2 regions of the Acidaminococcus nyctereutis genome follow, and region 1 is predicted to be linked to the other one. Evidence: predicted binding sites of a transcription regulator. Region 1 holds the regulator's gene; the other holds the start of a gene.
The links. The regulator HrcA, encoded in region 1, represses chaperone genes, less so after heat shock. The targets are predictions, from matches to a motif close to TGTTAGCACTCNNNTNANNNGAGTGCTAACA.
Positions count from the first base shown of each region.

Region 2: the regulator HrcA is predicted to act here: its motif matches at 3,093-3,123, upstream of ACTUHY_RS07905 (Hsp20/alpha crystallin family protein).

Region 1 covers NZ_JBQOUY010000008.1:85,848-95,775, forward strand. Annotated here, with positions in the region: gene dnaJ (molecular chaperone DnaJ) at 1-174, opposite strand, end outside; gene dnaK (molecular chaperone DnaK) at 197-2,056, opposite strand; gene grpE (nucleotide exchange factor GrpE) at 2,109-2,717, opposite strand; gene hrcA (heat-inducible transcriptional repressor HrcA) at 2,728-3,768, opposite strand; gene hemW (radical SAM family heme chaperone HemW) at 3,878-5,011, opposite strand; gene ACTUHY_RS05970 (DMT family transporter) at 5,022-5,903, opposite strand; gene ACTUHY_RS05975 (helix-turn-helix domain-containing protein) at 6,013-6,717, opposite strand; gene ACTUHY_RS05980 (MalY/PatB family protein) at 6,993-8,222, shown strand; gene ACTUHY_RS05985 (APC family permease) at 8,488-9,849, shown strand.
Region 2 covers NZ_JBQOUY010000014.1:2,084-16,923, forward strand. Annotated here, with positions in the region: gene fumC (class II fumarate hydratase) at 98-1,474, shown strand; gene ACTUHY_RS07895 (heat-shock protein Hsp90) at 1,772-2,116, opposite strand; gene ACTUHY_RS07900 (C39 family peptidase) at 2,257-3,072, shown strand; gene ACTUHY_RS07905 (Hsp20/alpha crystallin family protein) at 3,286-3,729, shown strand; gene ACTUHY_RS07910 (TetR/AcrR family transcriptional regulator) at 4,023-4,727, shown strand; gene ACTUHY_RS07915 (tryptophan transporter) at 4,840-5,409, shown strand; gene ACTUHY_RS07920 (energy-coupling factor ABC transporter ATP-binding protein) at 5,402-6,265, shown strand; gene ACTUHY_RS07925 (energy-coupling factor ABC transporter ATP-binding protein) at 6,262-7,071, shown strand; gene ACTUHY_RS07930 (energy-coupling factor transporter transmembrane component T) at 7,068-7,736, shown strand; gene ACTUHY_RS07935 (Tex family protein) at 7,957-10,131, shown strand; gene pepT (peptidase T) at 10,553-11,821, shown strand; gene ACTUHY_RS07945 (ATP-binding protein) at 11,933-13,252, shown strand; gene ACTUHY_RS07950 (gamma-glutamyltransferase family protein) at 13,271-14,840, shown strand, end outside.

The sequences.
Region 1 (9,928 bases):
GAGAACGCTGTAGGCTTCGTTGGCCTCTTTGAATTTATCCGCTGCTTCCGGATTGTCTTTGTTCAGGTCAGGGTGATACTTCCGGGCCAGTTTGTGGTAAGCCTTTTTCAGCTCGTCGGCTGTAGCGTCTTTGGAAACGCCCAGCACTTCATAGTAGTCTCTCTTCTCTGCCATCCGTATCTCCCTCTAGGAAAGCTTATTTCTTGTCGTCGTCCACGACTTCAGCATCCACTACATCGTCGTCGGCTTTCTTGCTTTCGGTCCCTGCATTGGCGCCTGCACCGGCATTGGCGTTGGCACCGGCAGTACCCTGGGCTGTGCCCTGGTTCTGCTTGTACAGTTCGGCGCTCAGTTCATACAGGGGTTTCTGCAGGGCTTCCGTATCGGCTTTGATCTTGTCGGTATCGTCGCCCTTCATGGTTTCCTTCAAGGTGCCGATGGCATCCTGGACTTTCTTGATCAGGTCGTCATGGCCCTTGCCGTTCATATCTTTGATGGTCTTTTCAGCCTGGTAGATCAGGGTATCGGCCTGGTTCTTGGCTTCTACCGCTTCCTTCCGCTTCTTGTCAGCGGCTTCGTTGGCCTGGGCTTCCTTGACCATCTTATCCACTTCTTCCTTGCTAAGGCTGCCGGAAGAAGTAATGGTGATCTTCTGTTCCTTACCCGTGCCCAAATCTTTGGCACTGACGTTTACGATGCCGTTGGCATCGATGTCGAAAGCCACTTCGATCTGAGGGATTCCCCGAGGAGCAGCCGGGATGCCGGACAGTTCAAAACGGCCCAGGGTCTTGTTATCCGCAGCCATTTCCCGTTCGCCCTGGAGGACGTGGATATCCACAGAGGGCTGGTTGTCGGTAGCCGTGGAGAATACCTGTTTCTTAGAGGTCGGGATGGTGGTGTTCCGGTCAATGATCTTGGTCATCACACCGCCCATGGTTTCGATACCCAGGGACAGCGGCGTCACATCCAGCAGCAGGACGTCTTTCACATCCCCAGCCAGTACACCGGCCTGGATAGCAGCCCCTACAGCCACACATTCATCCGGGTTCACCCCATGGGCCGGTTCCTGTCCCATGGTCCGTTTGATGGCTTCCTGCACCGCAGGGATACGGGAAGAACCGCCGACCAGCAGGACCTTGTTGATGTCTTTCGGGGTCATGTTGGCGTCGCTCAGGGCCTTGTTGACGCAGACGATGGTCCGGTCTACCAGGTCGCTGGTCATTTCATCGAATTTGGCCCGGGTCAGATCCAGGTCCATATGGAGCGGGCCGTTAGGGCCTGCAGAGATGAAGGGCAGGTTGATATTGGTGGTCAGCATATTGGACAGCTCGATCTTGGCTTTTTCAGCCGCTTCACGGATCCGCTGCATGGCCATCTTGTCCCCGGTCAGGTCGATGCCATTCTGTTTCTTGAATTCATCGCACATCCAGTCCATGATGCGTTTATCGAAGTCATCGCCGCCCAGATGGGTATCCCCGTTGGTGGACTTCACTTCGAACACGCCGTCGCCCAGTTCCAGGATGGACACATCGAAAGTGCCACCGCCCAAGTCATAGACCAGGATGGTATGGTCGTCGGATTTATCGATGCCGTAAGCCAGAGCGGCAGCCGTGGGTTCGTTGATGATCCGCTTTACATCCAGTCCGGCGATCCGGCCTGCATCCTTGGTGGCCTGCCGCTGACTGTCGTTGAAGTAAGCCGGTACGGTGATGACGGCTTCCGTGACTTTTTCACCCAGATACCGTTCTGCATCGCCTTTCATCTTTTCCAGGATCATAGCAGAAATCTGTTCCGGCGTATAGCTCTTGCCATCGATAGTCACGGTGTATTTGGTGCCCATGTGCCGTTTGATGGAGCTGATGGTCCGTTCCGGGTTGGATACAGCCTGGCGTTTGGCCAATTGGCCTACCAGTCTTTCCCCGTTTTTCGTAAAGCCAACCACGGAAGGAGTCAGCCGGCCGCCTTCCTGGGTGGTGATAACTGTAGGTTCGCCGCCTTCCATCACAGCGACTACGGAGTTGGTGGTCCCTAAGTCAATACCAATAATCTTAGACATAATGAATTCCTCCTGTCAAATCTGGAATTATCAATCGTTCAACACGTTATCTTCAATCGTTCCGGACGACCCGCACCTTGGAATGGCGGATCACGTCGTCCCCGATCTTATAGCCCTTTTCCAGGACCAGATCGATGCTTTCATCCGGCAGATCCGGATTGCTGCCCTGCATGACGGCTTCGTGGATTTGGGGATCGAAGGGTTTGCCTTCCGCCGGGATCTCTTCGATATGCAGGGTCTGGAGAGCCTTTTCGAACTGCTTGTGGATCATCCCCATGCCTTTCTTCAGGGCTTCTCCGTCTTTGCTGGCTTCCAGGCTGGCTTCCGCCCGCTCGAAGTTATCCAGCACCTTCAAAAATTCCCGGGCCACCTGTCCGGTGACATACCGGCCTAGCCGTTCCCGTTCTTCATTGTTCCGTTTCCGGAAGTTGTCAAAATCGGCCTGCAGCCGCAGGAGCCTGTTCTGCAGTTCAGCAATCTGCTTTTCCTGCTGGGCGATCTTTTCGTCTCTGGGATCGGGTTCCGCTGCTTTTTCGTCTTTCACGTCAGCCGCTCCGGCTCCTGCCGTCTTGGCCTGTTCCGCGGTTTCTTCTGCCTCCGTCTCGGCCTGGGCCGTTTCTGCCTTCACGGTTTCCGGGTTCTTCTGCTGCTCCTCTTTCATTGGTCCTCCCCTACTTTTCATCCATTTTATTCATGACCACCCGCAGGTAGTTGTGGAGGTAATCCATCACGGAAATCACCTTCCGGTATTCCATACGGGTCGGTCCCAGGACAGCCAGGGTCCCCACCACCTGTCCGTTGAGCCGGTAGGTGGCCTGGATCATGCTGCAGTCCTGGATGCCGGAAAATTTGTTTTCACTGCCGATGGTCACCTTGAGACCGGAGTCTTTGTCGGCCATCAGCATATCCTTCAGCATCTGCTCTTCCTCCAGCACACTCAGCAGCTCTCGGATCCGTTCCGGATCCTTGAATTCCGGCTGGTTGAGCAGCTGTTTGGTACCGCCCAGGTACATCTTGTTCTCCTGCTGGCCGCTCCGCATCTGTCTGACCACTTGGATCAGAGAAGCATACAGGGCTTTGTCCCCAGCCAGGGCATCCCGGACGTCTTTCAGGATCTGGTCTGTGATATCGTCCAGCTTCATCCCATGGAGTCTGTTGGTCACCCGCTGGGCCAGGGTGTCCATTTCCAGGCGGCTCATGCCAGCCGGGATCTGGATCACACTGTTGTCCATCCGCCCGTCATTGGCCACGATGCATAGGATGGCCTGGTGCTCGTTGAGGGGCAGGAAGCGCAAGTAGGAAAAGACGCTTTCGCTGTCCTTGTTGGCCAGTACCACGGACACGTTCTTGCTCATCCGTGACAGGATCTTGGCGGTGGACTGGAAGATATCGTCGATGCTGTGGACCCGTTCCCGGAACCAGCTGTTGATCAGCGCCACATCATTGGGCGCCAGGGCATCCGGTTTGGCCAGGGAATCCACATAGTACCGATAGGCAGCCGCTGACGGGACACGTCCTGCCGAAGTGTGGGGCTGCTCCAGATAACCCAACAGTTCCAGGTCGGACATCTCGTTCCGGATGGTTGCCGGGCTGATCCCCAGATTGTATTTCCTGGCGATGCTGCGAGATCCTACAGGCTCAGCCGTTTCAATATAATCTTCAATGATCAGTTGAAGGATTTTTTTCTTGCGGTCACTTAGCACTGTAATCATCTCTCTTCTCGATTGTTAGCACTCTAATGGTTGGAGTGCTAACATCTAAGTGTAAAGATACACCTCTTTAGTCAAATTGTCAATAGATTTGCAGAAAATATTTTTCTTTTTACAGAAATTCCTCAAAAGCCAGATTGCCGTACTGCATCCCCTGTTCCGTCAGATGGATCCGGTCTCCTTCCCGGGCGATCCAGCCATGTTCCCTGCAATGGGCAAAGCCTTCTTTATATATATGAAAGAAATCTTCTCCTGTCCGCTGGGCGAATTCCTGCAAAGACAGTCCCTTGGCAGTCCGCAGGTTCATGAAGGCCAGTTCCGCCCGACGGTCTTCGGAGGTGAGGATTTCCCGCTCCGGACGCGCCCCCTGGAGATAGGCCTGGAGATTCCGAGGATTGGTCTCCCGGATTTTTCCGTCGAACCGGCAGGCGGCCGCCCCGAAGGCCATATAGGGATCGTAATGCCAGTACACCTGGTTATGCCGGGATGCCTGGCCGGGCCGGGCGAAATTGGAAATCTCGTACCGCTGGTAGCCGGCTTGGGGCAGCGCTTCCATGAGGAAATCGTACATGGCCCCTGTTTCGTCTTCCGAAGGCAGAGCAGCTTCCCCCTCCCGGAGCTGTTTGGCCAGCAGTGTCCCCTCTTCCACGGTGAGGCCGTAGACGGACACATGGTCCACCCCGGTTTTCAGCAGCCGTTCCAGGGAATCCTGGACGCTTGCCACCGTCTGGCCGGGATACCCGTAGATCAGGTCCCCGCTAATCCGCTGGAAGCCGGCTTCTCGGGCCAGGGCGATGGCCGCTTCCGCATCTTCTGCCGTATGGATCCGTCCCATGGCGGCCAGTTCTGCAGGCTGGAAGGACTGGATCCCCAGGCTCAGCCGGTCGAAGCCCAGCTGCCGATAGAATCGGAGCTTCGCCAGATCCACCGTCCCCGGATTGGCTTCCAGGGTGGCTTCTGCCGGCTGCTGCCAGAATCCCCGCTCCTTCAGGGCCGTGACCACTTTTTCCAGGTCATCCAGGGGCAGCACGCTGGGGGTCCCTCCGCCGAAATACACGGTAGCGGTAGGCGAAACCGGCAAAGCCGGCGTCCAGGCAGAGATTTCCTCCACCAAACGCCGGGCATAGTCGCTCATAATATGTTCATTGAAAATCTGATAAGAAGCGAAATCGCAGTAGGCACATTTATGGACACAGAATGGGATGTGGACATAGACCGCCTGATAAGATTCCCAGGGCTGAAGCATTTTTTCCTCCTTAGATTTGGGCCAGGAGCACGGCGGCGAATACCAGCCCGCAGCCGATGATTTCCCGGACGCTCATCACTTCTCCCAGGAACAGCCACCCGGCCAGCACCGCAAACACCGATTCCAGGCTCATGATCAGGGTGGCGGTGGTGGGGTCGGTGTACTTCTGCCCTACGATCTGGAGGGTATAGGCCACCCCGCTGGAAAGCCCCGCCGTATACAGCAGGGGCCACCGAGCCGCCCACAGGGCAGGGCCCAGACCGGCGGCGGGCAGGGTTTCCCACACCAGGGCCCCCAAAAGGGAGACCAGGAAGGTCATGGCGAACTGGATCCAGGCCACCCGCACCCCGCTGGCCCCCTGCAGCAGGAAATGGTCCACACACAGGATGTGGAGGGCAAAGAACACCGCACACAGGAACACCAGGAAATCCCCGAAGGAAATGGTGAAATCCCCGGTGACGCAAAGCAGATAGAATCCCACCAGGGCCATGGGCACGCACAAAAGCAGGATCTTCCGCACCGTCCGCCCCAGGAACCAGCCCAGGATGGGCACCAGGATAATGTACAGGGCGGTGATGAACCCGGCCTTCCCGGCGGTGGTCTGGGCAATCCCCACCTGCTGGAGGTTGCTGGCCACCCCCATGATGACCCCGCAGCACAGCCCCGCCTTCACCGTCACGGCATCGGGCCGCAGCCGCTGCCACAGATTGCCCTGGTGTTTTCCCCCAAAAGCCAGTACCACCGGCACCAGGACTCCGGTGGCCAAAAGGTTCCGGGCGGCGTTGAAAGTAAAAGGCCCCACATAGTCCATGCCCACGCTCTGGGCCACAAAAGCGCTGCCCCAGATCAGGGCCGTCAGCAGCAGAAGAAGGTTTCCTTTCATTCGTTCCATATTCAAAGCTTTCCCCTTTTCATGTTCATGGCTAATAAAAAAAGGATACCACAAAAAAGGGTGGCTGCAAAGGGAATCGTTTCTGCCCCTGCCGGTGGCAGGATTGGAATCATGTCACGGAAAGCATGTTATAGTGTTTGAGGTTGCGCACATCTTCCCGGGAAACTTTCAGTTTCTTGACCAGGGATTCCTCTTCTTTGAGGGGCTGCTTGCTCAGAAGGATTTTCAAAGCCACCGGCATCATGGGACGGGAGGAAAATCCTGTAAACAGGCCCCATTTCACAGGAGAATCCAGGAAAGAGGCCAGCACCTGGATGATGACATTTTCCATGGGCGTATCTTTATTGGTCAGCGTGATCCTTGACATAGCGTCAAAGTGTTGGATATAGCCCCAGTACGTATTTTCACATTCCTGATAGGAATCATAATTTTTGAAATTCATATACATCATGAGGCGGTATTTCCCTTCCTCCCCCCTGGAAAGGACATCGAACACGCTGCGGTCAAGGTGGTGGTCCCTTCCATCGAAATAATAAGCATAAAACCGGGAAAGATCCTTAAAAAATGCAGGACAGGCCGCATCATTCTGAAGATTTCCTTCCTGGGGCGTGATATACAGCAGCTGCTCCACATGGATATTCAGTGCGGAAGCTATATCGTACAAAGTTTCGATATCGATGGAAATAGCCCCTTTTTCATATTTCGAAAGAGTGGACTTGCTTTTGCAGACCCGTTGGGAAAGTTCCTCCAAGGTCATTTTTTTCGCCCGCCGGTAAATGTTGATCTTTTTACCGATTTCTTCCCTGATCATCATACTGAAAGACCTCCGTCTGTTGTTTCCTATAAATCAACAAATTCATAAATCCAACAATTATTTCATAATTTCAGATAATTATATCATGAGATGCGTAAAAAAATCCACTCAGGTGAAACATAACGGATTAAAAGTTTCATATTAAGAAACTTTCCTTCTTTTTACAGGCTCTAGCCTCTGCGCTATAATGCGCATGTAGACGTTAAGAGGATTCTGGCCAGACTCCTTGAACGAAATCGTTGGAAAATAAACAGTTTTCAAGGAGGATTTTTACCATGCAATATAATTTTGATGAATATGTGGAACGGCGTCATACCAATGCCCTGAACACGGATGGTTTCCGAGGCTATATTTTCCATGACTATGAAGGCAAAAAGAAGTTCCCCTTTAAAGATGAAGAATTTATCCGTATGTGGGTGGCCGATATGGAATTTGCCATGTGCCCGGACATCATCCAGGCCATCAAAGACCGTGCCGACAAGAGAATCATCGGCTACAGCCAGGTTTTTGAACCGAATTTTTATGAGGCCTATAATGCCTGGAACCGGAAAATGTACGGCTGGACTTATCCGAAAGAAGAAATCTGCTTCTCCCTGGGAATCATTCCCGCCCTGTACCAGTTGGTGGAACTGCTGCTCACCGACCATGAATATGCCATCATCAACACCCCTGCCTACGGGTATTTCCAGCATCCCATCGATTACAAGCACAAACACGCCATCCATAACAAACTAAAACGCGATGCAGAAGGCAATTGGACCATCGACTTTGATGCACTGGAAAGAGATGCCGCCAACCCGCTGACCAAACTTCTCATCTGGTGCAACCCCCACAACCCCACAGGCCGCGTCTGGACGGAGGAAGAACTGAAGAAAGTTGCTGCCATCGTGGAAAAACACAACCTGTGGATCATCAGTGATGAAATCCACTGCGACCTGCTGCGCCAGGGAGAACACCATATCCCCATGGCAAAGATCATGCCCGGCTACCAAAAGCTGATTTCCTGCACCTCCGCTTCCAAAGCGTTCAATATGGCAGGGATGATGTTTGCAGAAATCATCATTCGGGATGAAAGCCTGAGAAAACTCTATGTACAGTATACTGATACCTACGCCATGAACGTGAATCCCCTTTCCATTGCGGCCCACACAGCGGCCTACCAGCACGGATATGAATGGCTGGATCAGTTGAAAGCGTATCTGGATGGAAATTTCAAGCTGGTCCAGGACACCCTGGCCCAAAGACTGCCGAAGATTGTGTTCAGGATTCCTCAGGCAACCTATCTGGCCTGGGTGGATATGAACCCGTATCTGGGAGATGTGGAGAATATTCCCGACTTCATGGCCAACCAGGCGGGCGTCCTGCTGGAAGGCGGGGATTCCCTCTTTGTAGATAATTCAAAAGGCTTTATCCGTCTGAACCTGGCAATGCCGAAGGCCACCATTAAAAAAGGACTGGACAGAATTTGCGATGCTGTCCTCAAAAGAGAAGCAGAAAAAGGCTAAGGTACGCACCTGCACATTTCACCTGCACATTTTCCTGAAAGAATTCTGCAGTTGGAACAGGAGTCCGCAAAATTCCTGTTCCGACAGCAGCGTTCCGGAATCATATGGATTTCTTGCTTGAAGAGGTGGATTTTTTCTCTTTTTTAAAAAGACAGAACTTACTGCAAATATTGAAATTGACAAAGGAAACTGCAGGGAGTGCATACGGATTTTATCTTTCTCACAAAAATATTATACGAGGAGAAAAAGAATGAGCAGCGAGCAGATGAAAAAAATCGGTCTTGTGAATATTATTGGATTGGGAGTCGGCGGTGCCATCGGATCCGGCATATTTGTGACACTGGGCTCAGCCATTGGCATGACGGGCAGGTCCGTCCTGGTGGTTACGCTGATTGGTGTATTCTATATGTTATTCGCCTACTGGTACAATTTGGCTCTTTCCAGTATCTTTGTGGTCAATGGCGGCGACTACAGTATGAGAGGCATGATGCTGCCGCCGGTGCTCACTGGATATGGCGGATGGACTAACGTAATGTGGGCCTTTGGGATTACCGGATATTCTTTGGCTCTGACCAGCTATTTAAGCAGTCTTTGGCCTGTTTTGGGAGAACATACATCCATCACAAGTATGGTAATTCTGACAGTCCATTTTCTGCTGACGATCCGGGGCAACCGGATCGTCACCATATTCCAGAATACAGCAACGGCCTTCCTCCTGATTGCCCTGTTTCTCTTCATCGTTCTGGGCGTCCCCCATGTGGATCCCGCCTTTTTCTTCAGCCCTGCCGCTGATGGAGGCTTTGTCCACGGCGGAATGAGCGGTGTGATCAGTGCCATTGCCATCATGGGGTTTGCCTGCCAGGGAACCACCATGGGACCTGTAGGCGTAGCACGGATTACAAAGAACCCGAAACTTACGATTCCTTTGGGGATTTTGGTAACCTGTGCAGTTGTTTCAGTGGTCTATGGATTGATGTCCTATGTGGCAGCCGGTGTACTGCCTTATGACAAAGTGGCCAACCAGAACCTCAGTGTGGTGGCTTCCGCTTTTTTGAATCCTGTTCTATTTGCGTTTTTCATTATCGGCGGCGGTGCCTGCGCCATTGCCTCTTCCTTCCTGGGCGTCCTGGTTATGATCCGTGAACCCCTGGCTTCCATGGCCGATGACGGATGGCTGACGGGATTCTTTGGAAGAAAGGCAAAGGACGGATATCCCTACGGTGCCTTCACCCTTGTGTACATCCTGGCCGCCATCCCCATCCTGACTGGTATGGATTTCAACAATGTAATCAGTATGCTGATGATTCCCTGCATGTTCATCAACGCCTATCTGAACACGGCCTGCATAAAGATTCCGGAGAAATACCCGGAGCAGTTCGCCAGACGTTCCATCCGCTGCCCTCTCTGGCTCTACAAACTGTGCTGTATCCTGGGCGGCATCAGCGCCCTGTTAGTGGGCATCACTCTCCTGAAAGACATGGCCCTCAAAGATGCCATCGTGGCTGTAATTGTCCTTGTGGTGCCTCTTGCTCTCAGCTGGCGTTCCCTGAAAGTGGGAAATGTGGACCGCAGGATTTTAGAAGAGCGGAAAGAAGAAATCATCAGGACAGAGACCTTGAATGGGTAACAGCATAAAAAAAGAACTGACCTTAAGGGAAGTTCTCCGCCATCCACGTATGACAAAAAATGGAGCTGTGAAGAAATGA
Region 2 (14,840 bases), on a different contig from region 1:
TATGGACAGGTCTTTTTCTTTTGCAGGTCAGATTCGTTTGACAAACAGATATGGCTATGGAATAATGCAGGTATCATGAGAAAAGTGAGGGGATAGCATGGCGAAAAAAGAGGAATGGCGTGTGGAACGGGATTCTATGGGAGAAATCAAAGTCCCAGCAGATAAATATTGGGGCGCCCAGTCGGAGCGGAGCTTCGAAAATTTCAAGATTGGTACGGAAAAGATGCCCATGGAAGTGATCCGGGCTTTTGCGTATCTGAAAAAAAGTGCTGCCCAGGCCAATGAGGCGATGGAGAAGCTGGATAAGAAGCGCTGCCAGACCATCGGCAAAGTCTGCGATGAAATCCTCAAGGGGAAGCTGGATGGAAACTTCCCCCTGGCGGTATGGCAGACGGGAAGCGGGACCCAGAGCAATATGAATGTCAACGAAGTGATCGCCCACAGGGGAAATGAAATGGCCGGGGAAGCCCTGCTCCACCCCAACGACCATGTGAATATGTCCCAGAGTTCCAACGATACCTTTCCTACGGCCATGCACATCGCTGCAGTCTGGGAACTGGAAAAGCACCTGCTGCCTTCCCTGGATGAGCTGGTAGCGGCTTTCAAGAAGCTGGAAAAAGCCAATAAGGGGATTGTGACCACCGGACGGACCCATCTCCAGGATGCGGTGCCCGTGGCCTTTTCTCAGGAAATTTCCGGCTGGCGGACCATGCTGGAACGGAATCGGCAGGAGATCAAGGCGGCAGAAAAAGGCCTCCTGGAACTGGCGCTGGGCGGCACGGCTGTAGGGACCGGCCTGAACGCTCCCAAGGGCTTTGACAAAAAAGCAGCCGCTTTCATTGCCAAGAATACCGGCTTTCCTTTTGTGACAGCCCCCAACAAGTTCCATGCCCTTACCAGCTTAGATGACATGGTCTTTGCCCACGGCGCTTTAAAAGCCCTGGCGGCCAACCTGATGAAGATGGCCAATGATGTGCGGTGGCTGGCCTCCGGTCCTCGGGATGGCTTGGGGGAAATCACCATCCCTGCCAACGAACCAGGGTCCTCCATCATGCCTGGGAAAGTGAACCCAACCCAGTGCGAGGCGGTGACCATGGTGGCGGTCCAGGTCATGGGAAACGATGCAGCCATTGGCTTTGCGGCTTCCCAAGGGAATTTCCAGCTGAATGTGTTCCTGCCGGTGACCATCTATAATTTCCTCCAGTCCGTCCGGCTCCTGGGCGATGTGATGGAATCCTTCCGGAAAAACTGCGTGGTGGGGATCAAAGCCAACAAGGAAAAGATGGCCCATAACCTGCACCATTCCCTGATGCTGGTGACGGCTCTGAGTCCCTATATCGGCTACGATAAATGTGCCCAAGTGGCTAAACTGGCTTTCAAGGACAATATTTCCCTGAAAGAAGCGGTGCTGAAGCTGGGATTCATGGAAGAAAAAGAATTCGACAAGGTGTTCCATCCGGAGAAGATGGTGTAAAAAATGGGGTTGTTGCATGCGCAACAGCCCCATTTTTGAGGTCTCGGGTCTCGAGTCGTGAGTCTCGAGCCGTTGGATAGAACCTGTCCCCATGGCCAGGTTCTTTTGAAGGTGTAGAATCAGTATCGTGCTGGATATAGAAACGAATATCTTATCGTTAGCAGATTAGGGTTTGTACATTCAAAAAATTTGCTTGCAAATTTCTCATTCGGCTCGAGACTCGAGACCCGAGACCGAGCCGCTATGCGGCTTATGAGACCGGGGGTGTTGCACGTAACGTGCAACACCCCCGTTTTTTTATTCTCCCAACATCTCCAAAATCTTGGCACCGGCGGTGCAGGCCGGGCAGAAGCAATATTTGCCCCCTTCCGCCTTGACTTTCTGGCCCTGGGCCAGCATCTGAGCGGCGGCTTCTTCTCCAAAGGCCTTTTTGGCTTCCTCGGAAGCAAAGAAGGGCAGCACTTCATCAATGGTGCACACATCTTCTTTCAGGGCTGCCCGGAGGAGGGCTGTCAGGTTGGCCTGGGCTGCTGTACCATCTGCAGCCAGCCATTTTTCTGCTAATTCCTTCAGCCCGCTATAGACGCTGGGGGCTGCTGCCAGATTTTTGACTTCTGCAACCAAAGCTTCATGATTTTCCATAGAAATCACGCTCCTGTAATAAAATATGTTACATTAATATTATACACCGATCCAGAGAAAGAAGATAGGCTTTTTTTGTGGAATTTCGTATAATAAAAAATAGAGTATCTCTATTTATTTGAACGCTGAGGTGAATCACCATGAAAATCATGAAAAAGTTGACTTCTGCTGTACTGGCCGGCCTGCTGGCCACTGGATCCTTTTTGCCGGTGCTGGCGGCTTCCCACCGGAATTTCAGCGATGACATGAAATTCCAGGAACCGGCCAAAATCACCCAGGATCAGGGGGCTGCGTCTATCGAACGGAAGCTGGATCATAAGAAATCCATTTATTATGCCCATCCGGATTTCTATCATATGCATTCCAAAGGGTCCCTGACTCTGTTGCCGGCTTTCAAGACGATCCAGCAGTCCAGCGAATGGTCCTGCGGACCGGCTGCTGCCCTGATGGTCCTCCGCTGGTACGACCGGCAGAAGGACTGGACGGAGCAGAAACTGGCGAATCTGCGCCATCCCCTGAAAGATGTGACCGTCCCTGGCTTCCCAGAGGGCTATCCCGGTACGACCTTGGAACAGATGAAAGACATCTTCCAAAAGGTGGGGGGCTTCGATCTGGTCACTACGGAAGACTACGCCAAGGCCGGGAAGACCTTTGGCCCGGAAGACATCAAAGCCACCCTGAAGGCAGGGAAGCCCATCCTGGCAGGCTGGATCGATTGGGGTGGCCACTGGCAGGTGATCATCGGTTATGACGATATGGGGACTGCGGATATCCAGGATGATGTACTGATCGTGGCAGATCCCTATGATACCACGGACCACAACCAGGACGGCTACGGTATCTATCCGGCGGCCCGGTTCTTCTCCACCTTTGATATGTACGGACAGTTCCCGGAAAAAGAAGGGGGAAACCATAATCTGTTCCTGATTGCTTCTCCGGCAAGGGTGAAGATGTAAAAGTCAAAGAAAATTTGACTTTTTAGCACTCAACACTTGACAGTGCTAACAACATGTGCTATTATAATACCAGAACGAAGGAAAGACCACAGAGAAGGGTTCCCAAGAGAACCTGAAACGTAGAATGGGCTCCTTGGGGAGCCACAGGAATCCAGCCTTTCGGTAGTTCCAAAAGCTGACCTTCAAGGCCAAGATTGAATGGAGGAATGGCTTATGTTACTGTCTAGCGTTTTCAATGACAATGTGTTCGATGATCTCATGAATGACTTTGATGATGTGTTCACCGCACGGAACCCTCTGTACGGGAAACATGCCAGAAATATGATGAAGACCGATGTGCGGGACGTGGGCGACCACTACGAACTGGATATCGATCTGCCGGGCTTCAAGAAGGATGAAATCCATGCACAGCTGGAAAATGGTTATCTGACCATCAGTGCCAGCAAGGGTGTGGACAAGGATGAAAAAGACAAGAAGGGTCAGTACATCCGCCGTGAACGGACCTTTGGCCAGTGCGCCCGGAGCTTCTATGTGGGTGAAGGGGTCACCGAGGCTGATGTGACGGCCAAGTACGAGAATGGGATCCTGGAACTGAGCATTCCTAAGAAGGAACCCCAGAAGGTAGAAAACAAGAAATACATCGCTATCGAAGGATAACGAGGGAGGAAGGACCCGAAAGGGAGTCGGGACTTCCCAGAGACAAAAGGGCTGTCGCCAAAAGCGGCAGTCCTTTTGCTTTTCTGGTCGGCCGCTGCCCAAGCATGTTACGGAGAAGTCAATCTAGCAATGTGGCAAAAGAATGAAAAAAGTGAATTCTTCCTCTAAAAATTGATAGAGGTTTTGACACGTGTTATAGTGTGTTCTTAGAGAACTATTTTATCGATGGAGTACAATTCATTACTAGGAAGAATGGAGTCACAAGGGTTATGGGCAGAAACAGAAGACAATCGTTGGCAGACGTCACTCCACAGGATCGGAACCGCCGGGACAAAGTCCTGAAAACGGCAGCATGGCTGATGCAGGAAACCGGCTACCAGCGGATGACTCTTCGCCGGATCAGTGCTGAATCCGGTGTGGGGGAAGGGGAAATCCATCGCTGGTATAAAACCAAGGACGAATTGCTGGCGGATATATCGGAGATGCTGCTGGCCAGGGCCCAGGAAGTGATGGAAGCGGAACTGGCGCCTTCGGCCATCCTGCTGAAAGAGGACCCCAAAGAGATGCTGGCCCTGTACCAGTACATCGTGCCCTTGGCCATAGCCTTGGAAGCCGTGGATAAAAGTGCTTTGCTTTGCAGCCTTTTCCGGACCCTGTATACCACATCCCGGCTGTTCGAACTGCTGGTGGACCGGCATGCTTCCTATGCCCACCTGACCTTTGCCCAGCAGTTTACTGCTCAGGAGTGCTATGAACGAGTGCTGGTGGTCCGGGCTTCCCTGGGCGGGTATATCATGGCCCATGACTTTAAATACCTGTTTCCCCGGGAACAGCTGAAGAGGCTGATCCTGACACAGGCTTTGGAAGTTTTCCAGGTGCCGTCGGAGCGGATCGAAATGCTTTTGGTAGAACTGGAAACCCAAAAGAAAAAATTATTGGAAGTCTGCTGTCAGATTTTTCGGCCCGAAGGACGGGAATCGGAAGCGAATCTCCGCTGAAAGAAAAAGAGGGACTGTTGCGTAGGCAGCAGTTTCTCTTTTTTCTTGACATCCACCCGGCGGCCCCATAAACTATATTCTATAATCCATTGCAGCAAAGGAGCATCGTATCATGGATAAACCGATTCCGGATCTGATCACGGTGGAAGCAGCACGGGACACCCATCGCTGGGTAGCTATGACGGCGCTGCTGCTGGCCATCGGTGTCATCCTCCACACCATCAGCCCCAATGTGGGCGGGGTAACCCCCAACTGGACCATCGCCATGTATTCCATCACCATCAGCCTGACCAAACCAGGCCCTACCCGGGCGCTGGGCATCGGGTTCGTGGCTGGACTGACCTTGATCCCCTCTTCCAAATCTGCCTTTCCCCTGGGGAACATCGCCAGTGAACTGAGCGGTGCCCTGACGGCCTGTCTCCTGGTGAAGACGTTTGCTTTGGCCCATTTGGACGGACTGAAGGTCAAACCGTTCATCATAGGTTTTCTGGCCACTTCGGTAAGCGGCAGCGTGTTCACCTATATCCTGAAGCTGGTGCTGGGCTTACCTCTTACCGTGTGGACCCATGCCATGCTGCCGGTGGTGCTCACCGTGGGCGTCCTGAACGGTGTGGTGACCCAAGTGCTCTATGGCCCGGTACGGAAGATTTTCTTTGCTACGGAGGGAAAACGCCATGAGTGACAGCGCTATCCGGATTTCCGATTTTTATTTTGCTTACTTGAACAGTGATCTGGTCCTGAAGGACATCAACCTAGATATCCAGAAGGGCAGCTTCACGGCCATTGCTGGTCCCAGCGGTGCGGGCAAGACCACTCTGTGTAAAGCCATGACGGGGATCGTCCCCCATTATTATGGCGGCCGGTACCACGGTTCTGTAGAAGTCCTGGGAGAAGACATCCGGGGCCGGAAGATCTCAGAGATCGCCATGCGGGTGGGGATCATGCTGGATGACTACGAAAGCCAGATGGTTTCCCTGACGGCTGGAGAAGAAATCGCTTTCGGCCTCTTGAACCACGGCTTCTCTCCGGAAGAAGTGGATGCCCGGGTGAGCCAGGCATTGGAAGATGTAGGGCTTCCTGGCCGGGAAAACTATCAGCTGGACGAGTTGTCCGGAGGCCAGCGCCAACGGCTGCTGCTGGCTTCTGTACTGGCCTGCCGGCCGGAAGTCCTGATCTTGGACGAACCGATTTCTGCCCTGGATCCGGATGGAGCCCGGTCCCTGTATGGGCTCCTGTACAAAATCTACCAGCAGCACGGGATGACGGTGGTGGTAGTAGAACATGACCTGAACTACCTGCTGCCCTATATGACGGATCTGGTGCTGATCAGCGGCGGAGAGGCAAGAGTCCAGGGACACTTTGAAGAAGCGGCCCGGGCTGCCTTTGCCCAGGAAGACCTGCGGGAAAATCTGCCGGAACTGTGGCTGGTGAAACTAGGAATGGAAGCAAAATATCAGATGCCATTGGGGAACTGGAGAACGGAAGAAGAAGCAGAAAAAGAATTGCTCCAGAAATTTCAGGGAGGCGGTAAGGCATGATTGAAGCAAAAGCAGTGAACTTTGCCTATCGGAGAGGTGTCCCTGTGCTGCAGGATATCAGCTGCCGGGTGGAAGACGGGGAAGCGGCAGCCCTGCTGGGCCATAACGGCAGCGGCAAGACCACCCTGAGCCGGCTGTTCATGGCGTTGGACCATCCCCGGAGCGGCCAGGTGCTGGTGGATGGAGTGGATATCGTAGATTGTGAACCGGCCGATCTGGCGGACAAGGTAGGATATGTGTTCCAGAATCCGGATCTGCAGCTGCTGGGGGATACGGTCTATGATGAAGTGGCTTACGGGCTCCAGAATCGGAAGATGCCCAAGGAGACCTTGGACCGGCAGGTCCGGGAGGCTGTGGAAGCCATGGGGCTGACTCCCTATCTGGACCAGTATCCCCGGGGACTGTCCTTCGGGCAGAAACGGCGGTTGGGGGTGGCTGTGGCTCTGGCTCTCCAGCCCCGGACCCTGATTTTGGATGAAATCACCAACGGCCAGGATGAACAGGAAAAACAGCACATGATGGAGTACCTGTCCCGGCTCCAGAAAGAAAAACATATGACCTTGATCCTGATCACCCACGATATGGAAATCGCCCGGAAATATACGGACCATGCCCTGGTACTCCATAACGGCCAGCTGGTCTATGACGGGAAGACGGCGGAACTGTTCGATGGGAAGCGGCCTGTGGAAGAATGGGGATTGAAGCAGCCGGTCCTGGCCCGTTTGGGGGCTCTGTTCGGAGTGGCTGCGGACAGTCCGGAAGACCTGTGCAGCAAGATCCAGCCGAAAGAAGGTGCCGAAGCATGAAGATTACAGCTTTTACCAAACTGATCCTGGTGCTGGCGGTGACGGCCTGGGTGTTCCTGCTGCCCATCCCGGCGGTGGCTACCCTGCTGGCGCTGGAACTGGTGATCCTGCTGTATATCAAGCGGGACCGGATGACCATGGCGGCCATCGGGACCCTGACAGTGTTCACCGGGATGATGGTGGTGCTCCAGCTGCTGTTCGGCTCTCCCCTCTATGTGGCCCTCACCGGGGGCCTGCGGATGTTCGTCATGACCACCGCTTTCCTGTGCCTCCTGGCTTCCACCCGGATCCAGGACATTGCCCAGGCTCTGGTGGAGAAATTCCATATGCCCTATGAATATGCCTTCATGCTCACCACGGCTCTGCGGTTCGTGCCGGATTTCCTGTCGGATTCCGCCATTACCCTGGATGCCCAGTCTTGCCGGGGCTATTCCAACCGGGGGAATGCCTTCAAACGGCTCTACGCCTATCTAGCCGTGGTGAAGCCCCTGGTGATGCGGGCGGTGGCCAAATCGGACACCCTGGCCCTTTCCATGGAACTGAAGGGTTTCGGGCCCAATACCTACAAGAACCGCCGGCCCATGAAACTGCACCTGGGGGATTATGCTACATTGCTGGTGGTGGTCATTCTTAGTACATATCCGATATGGGTAAAGCATATTTAGCTAACGCATAACCCCTGCACACAATAAGACCTCATCTGCTTTGTCAGCGAAGATTTTGGAGCCGGGCATGTACCACTATGTACTATGCCCAACTCCAAAATCTCCGCTTTCGTGCATCTGGGGCCTTCTTGTGCGCAGGGAAGAAGTCGGAGGTTATACAACGAACCAAAATCTCCGTCTTCGCGTATCTGGGCACACCTTTTCACGAAAGGACAATAAAATGAAACAAACTGACATCGCCCCGGCCATTGCCCGGGAACTTTCCGTCCAGCCCTGGCAGGTGGAAAGGACTGTAGAATTACTGGATGGAGGGAATACGGTTCCCTTCATCGCCCGTTACCGGAAAGAAGCCACAGGGTCCCTGCTGGATGAACAGATCCGGACCATCGAGGAACGGCTGGGGACTCTCCGGAACCTGGTAAAGCGCCAAGAAGAGATCCTGGCCAAGATCGACGAACAGGGAAAACTCACGCCGGAACTGCGCCAGGTCATCGAAAACGCCCAGAAATTGACTGAACTGGAAGATTATTACCTGCCTTATAAGCAAAAACGGCGTACCTGTGCCCAACAAGCCAGAGAAAAAGGCTTGGAACCCTTGGCTACTGCGTTCCTGATCCAACGGGACCTGAAGGGGGATGCCCTGACCGCTGCCCGGGCTTATGTTGATCCGGAAAAGGGCGTGGAAACGGCGGAAGACGCCCTGGCCGGAGCCAGGGACATCGTGGCGGAAATGGCAGCGGAAGATCCCACCTTGCGTCAGACGCTCCGGGAACAACTCTGGAACCACGGCTTCCTCCAGACCGAACTGGTGGAAGAGGCGGAAGAAGCCCAAACCTTCCTGATGTACGCCGATTACCGGGAACCGGTCCGGACCTTGCCTTCCCACCGGGTACTGGCTATCAACCGAGGAGAAAAGAAGGGCTGTTTGAAAGTCCATCTGGTATGGGATGAACAGAACGCGCTCCGGAAGATGGAATGGCGGGTCCTCCGCCGGCCCTGCATCTACCGGGAGCAGCTGAAGGAAGCCCTGGCGGACAGCTGGAAGCGACTGTTGTTCCCGGCTTTGGAACGGGAAATCCGGAACCAACTGACAGAACAGGCGGAAGCCCAGGCTATCAAAGTGTTTGGTGCCAATCTGGGACAGCTGCTGCTCCAGGCTCCGCTGGGAGGCCATACGGTAATGGGCCTTGATCCAGGCTATCGGACCGGGTGCAAAGTGGCAGTGGTGGATCCTACCGGCCAGGTACTGGACCATGGAGTGATCCAGGTGACCCAGAGCGAAGGTCAGAAGAAAAAGGCCAAAACCCTGCTCCTTTCTATGATCAAAAAGTATCATGTGACCCTGCTGTCTATTGGCAATGGCACAGCTTCCTATGAAACGGAGCAGTTTGCCGCTCAGCTGATCCAAGAGAATCAGCTGAAGGATGTCCATTATCTGATTACAAACGAAGCCGGCGCCTCCGTCTATTCCGCCTCCAAACTGGCCCAGGAGGAGCTGCCGGAATACGATGTGACCATCCGGGGTGCCGTATCCATGGCCCGGCGGGTCCAGGATCCTTTGGCAGAACTGGTGAAGATCGATCCCCAGGCCATCGGGGTGGGACAGTACCAGCACGATGTGGACCAGAAAGCCCTGGCTGGCACCCTGGATGGAGTGGTGGAACGGGTGGTGAACCATGTTGGGGTGGACCTGAATACCGCTTCTCCCGCCCTGCTCCGCCATGTGGCCGGGATCACTTCGGCTACCGCCGGGAATATCGTAGCGTACCGGAATGCCCATGGCCGGTTCACCGGGCGGCGGCAGCTGCTGAAGGTGCCCCGGCTGGGTCCGGCTGCCTTTACCCAGTGTGCTGGCTTCCTGCGGATCCACGGAGGCAAATCTCCCTTGGATGATACCCCCGTCCATCCAGAATCCTATGGACTGGCCCATCAGATCCTGGAAAAGCTGGGATTTACCCTGGAAGACCTGCAGGACAAAGAAAAGCTGGCCCGGCTGGCAGATCGGCGGAAACAGGTGGACGAAGCCCGGCTGGCCCGGGAACTGGAGGCCGGGGAACCTACCGTCCATGATATCCTAGCTGCCCTGGTGGCTCCCGGACGGGATCCTCGAGCCGACCTTCCGGTCCCCCTTACCCGGCAGAACATCGTGAAGCTGTCCGACATCAAAGTAGGGAGCATCCTCCGGGGCACCATCCGAAACGTCACTGATTTCGGGGCCTTCGTGGATATAGGCATCAAAACCGCCGGCCTCATCCACATTTCCCACATGAGCGAAAAACGGGTCAAACATCCCCTGGATGTGGTCAGCGCCGGAGAGACGGTCCAGGTCAAGGTCATCAGTGTGGAGGAGAAGAGGGGGAGAATCGGACTTGCTTTAGTAAAGGCTGACGCATAACCCAGGCGCACGATATGGGCCTATCTGCTTTGTCAGCGGGAATTTTTGAAAGCGACATGTACTACCATGTACTATGACGCATTCAAAAATTCCCGCTTTCGCGCATCTGGACCCATCTCGTGCGCCTGGCTTCTTTTTCTATCCGCCCTTTTCAAGGGCGGGGGACCGGCCGTCAGGCTGGTGGTGGGTTAGCGGTGTCAGCTGCGTTTCCATTCCAGAAAAACCCGTGGGGTTTTCCTCCTTAACGACAAACGACCCACGATGAACGATGAACCCTTTGCGGGCGGACCTGGCGGGATTGCCGTGCAACCCTTGGTCCGCCCCTACGGATTTAACCACCCACCCACCCACCTACCTACCTACCCCCCTGACTTCTTATGGTATAATATCCCCAAAATAACCCTGCAAGGAGGAATTGCCCATGTCCCAACTCACCGACCAACTGCTCGACCGTTTCCTGCGCTATGTGAATATTCCCTCCCAGAGCCGGGCGGGAGCAGCCCAGGTCCCCAGTACTCCAGAGCAATGGCATATGGCCCGGCAGCTGGAAGCGGAATTGGAGATCCTGGATCTGGAAGATCTCCATCTCAGTGAGCACTGTGTCCTCACCGGATATCTGCCTGCCAACCTGCCCGCCGGTTTTATCGGGTCCGTGCCCAAGATCGGCTTCTGCTGCCATCTGGATACAGTGGACGTGGACCTGAGCTCGGAAGTCCATCCCCAGGTGGTCCGGAACTATCCTGGCGGCGACGTGGTCCTCAACGCCGCTAAAGGGCTCATCATGAAGGCTGCTGACCATCCGGAACTGGTTCCCTATGTGGGGCAGGATATTGTGTTCACGGACGGGACCAGCGTCCTGGGTGCCGATAACAAAGCGGCCATCGCCAATGTGATGACCCTGCTCCAATACCTGACGGACCATCCGGAGATCCACCATGGAGCTATCTATGTGGCTTTCGTCCCGGACGAGGAAGTGGGACTGAAGGGTTCTAAAGCCTTGGACTGCAGCCGATTCCCGGTAGATTTCGCCTATACCATCGACTGCTGCGCTCTGGGAGAAGTGGTGTATGAAACTTTCAATGCCGGGTCTGCCACCGTGGAGATCCAGGGCATCAGCGCCCATCCCATGAACGCCAAGGGAAACCTGGTGAATCCCACCCTGCTAGCCGTGGATTTCGCCAATTTCTTCGACCGGAAGGAAACCCCGGAATGTACCGAAGGGAAGGCAGGGTATATCTGGATCAAGAGCATCCAGTCCAATGCGTCCCAGGCCACGGTACAGATGGCCATCCGGGACCACGACAAAACCCGGTACGAAGCCCGGAAACAGACCATCCTGGCCAATGTGGAACGGCTGAAAGCCCAGGAACCCCGGGCTCGGATCCGCTGCACCCTGGAAGACATCTACGGCAACATCGCCGATGCTATGACTCCGGATAATCGGGAAGCCGTAGATTTCCTCTACGAAGCCCTGGAAGAACTGGGCATCTCTCCCAAGACCCTTGCTATGCGGGGAGGAACAGACGGCTCTTATTTGTCCACCCAGGGCATCTTCACCCCCAATTACTTTACAGGGGCCCTGAATTTCCATTCCCGGTACGAATTCCTGCCCCTGCCATCTTTGGAAAAATCCTGCCAGGTGACCTTGAAACTGGTAGAAAAAGTATTTCAGTCTGCTTGTGAAAAATAAAACGGGAAAAAAGCATAAAACTTCCTTGAAAAATGGCTCCATTTCCTGTAAAGTGTAAGGAGCTCAGTATAATCACGAACCGTATCCCATTGGAAAAGAAAGAGGAGTCCTATGCTTCAGCGCAAGATTGAAAAGTTCCTGCAGACCTGGAAACAGGTCCCGAAACACAATCCCCTGGTGGTCAAGGGGTGCCGCCATTGCGGAAAGACCACCTCCATCCTGGATTTTGCCAGGAAGGAATATGACCATGTGGTTTACCTGAATTTCCAGGAAAAACCAGATTACGCCGCTATCTTCAAAGATTCCCTGGATGTGAACTATCTGGTGATGCTGATCACGGCGCTAGCCGGGCCGGAAGCCGTATTCGAACCCTACCGGACGGTATTGGTCCTGGATGAGATCCAGGAATGCCCAGAAGCCAGGACCGCTCTGAAGGCCTTCAAAATGGACGGACGGTATGATGTGATCGCGGCCGGATCCCTGCTGGGAGTCAAAGGCTACGGTAAGGAAGGGGCTCCCATTGCCGTGGGCTGCGAAACCGTTGTAAATATGGTCCCTCTGGATTTCGAGGAGTTCCTTTGGGCCAACGGGATCACGTCCCCGGTCCTGGATATGCTCCACCAGAGCCTGGATCGGGAAACCCCGGTGCCGGAAGCCCTGCACCTGCGGCTCAATGAGCTGCTGCGCCAGTATGCCCTGGTAGGAGGGATGCCGGCTGTGGTGGAAGAATACGTCCGGAACCATGACTTGAAGAAAGTCCTGGAGATGCAGCAGAAGATCCTCCAGGATTATGAAGAGAACCTGTTCGTCCAGGTGAACAAAAGGGCCCGGGCCAAACTGAAGACGGTGCTGGAGGCTGTCCCGCTCCAGTTGGACAAGGAAAATAAAAAATACCAGTATGCCCAGCTGAAGAAAGGGTCCAAGGCTTCCCAGTTCGAAGGGGCGCTGCTGTGGCTGGAAGAAGCTGGCATCGTCACTCGGAGCTATAACCTGACGGAGCCGGGGCTGCCCCTGGAACGCCATGCGGTCCCCACCATTTTTAAAGTCTATATGAAAGATGTGGGGCTGTATGCGGCCATGCTCACCGGGGAAAACCGGCAGAAGCTCCTCCAGGGAGATCTGTCCGGCTGTCAGGGAGCTGTCTATGAGAGCCTGGCGGCGGATCTTCTGAGCAAGAGCGGCCGGAAGCTGTACTACTATCACAAAAATTCTGGGCTGGAAGTGGATTTCGTCATCCTCCACGAAGGAAAAAGCACGTTGGTCAAAGCGACCCCTTCCACCGGGAATACCAAGAGCCTGAAGACCCTCCTCCAGCAGCCGGAAAAGTACCAGGTAGAACAGGCCATCCAGCTGGGGATGGATAATGTGGCCCGGAAGGGAAAAATCCTGGAACTGCCTTTATATTTCGGCTTTTTGGTAGGGGCTTACTGATCCATAGGAGGTGCAAAAATGGAATTTGATGCGTCTGTTTATCCGTATGCTTCCCGGCGGCGGACCATCTTCGCCCGGAAGGGCATGGTGTGCACCGGACAGCCGCTGGCGGCCCAGGCCGGGCTCCGGATGCTGCTCCAGGGAGGGAATGCGGTGGATGCAGCCCTGGCGGCGGCCATCTGCCTGACTGTGGTGGAACCGACCAGCAATGGGCTGGGCAGCGATGCCTTTGCCCTGGTCTGGACCGGCGGAAAATTGTATGGCCTGAACGGCAGCGGTCCGGCTCCTGGCCTGTTGACCCGGGAAAAAGTCCTGGCAGCTGGCTGCCAGGAGATGCCTCAGCGGGGCTGGCTGCCGGTGACGGTACCTGGTGCGGTGGCGGCCTGGGCAGAGCTCCATCGCCGGTTCGGCCGGCTGCCTTTTGCCAAACTGTTTGCACCGGCCCTGGAATACGCCCGGGAAGGTTTCCCTGTTTCGCCTACCATCCGGAAATTGTGGAAGGCGGCGGAAGGGACTTTTGCCCCGTATAAAGAAGATCCGGCTTTTGCCGGACTGTTCGCTACCTTCTTCCCCGAAGGCCGGGCTCCGGAAGTGGGAGAGACGGTCACTCTGCCGGATCACGCCCGGACCTTGGAGATCCTTGCCCAAACCGAGGGGGAGGCGTTCTACCGGGGAGAACTGGCGGACCGGATAGACCGTTTCAGCCGGGAAACCGGGGGCTGCCTCCGGAAGGAAGATCTGGCGGCTTATCGGGCAGAGTGGGTAACTCCGCTCCATGTGGACTACCGGGGCTATGATGTCTGGGAGATCCCCCCCAACGGCCACGGGATCACAGCGCTGATGGCCCTGAACATCATGCAGGGATTCCAGCTGGACCGGCGGGAAACCGTAGACAGCTGGCACAAACAGATCGAAGCCATGAAACTGGCCTTTTCTGATGCCCAGCACTATGTAGCCGATCCCCGGTTCATGCATACCCGGGTGGAAGATATGCTGAGTCCGGCCTATGCGGACCAGCGCCGGAGCCTGATCGGGGAACAGGCACTGACACCCCATTGGGGCAAGCCCTTCAGTGGCGGCACTGTATACCTGTGTGCGGCCGACGGGGAGGGAAATATGATTTCCTTCATCCAGAGCAATTTCCGAGGCTTCGGCTCCGGTATCGTGATCCCTGGTACAGGGATCGCCCTTAATGACCGGGGGAATAATTTCAGCCTGGATCCTGCCATGGACAACTGCCTGGCTCCCGGCAAGAAACCCTACCACACCATCATCCCTGGCTTCCTGACGAAAGATGGGAAAGCCGTAGGGCCTTTTGGGGTCATGGGCGGCTTCATGCAGCCCCAGGGCCATCTCCAGGTACTTCTGAATACCCTGGATTTCCATATGAATCCCCAGGCTGCCCTGGATGCACCCCGGTGGCAGTGGATCGAAGGGAAGAAGGTGGAAATTGAAGCCCAGGCTGGAGCAGAGATCATCGAAGGGCTCCGGCAGCGAGGCCACGAAATCGTGGTGAAGGAGGACCGGACCTCTTTCGGCCGGGGACAGATCATCTGGCGCCGGGACGACGGGACCCTGGTAGGGGCGA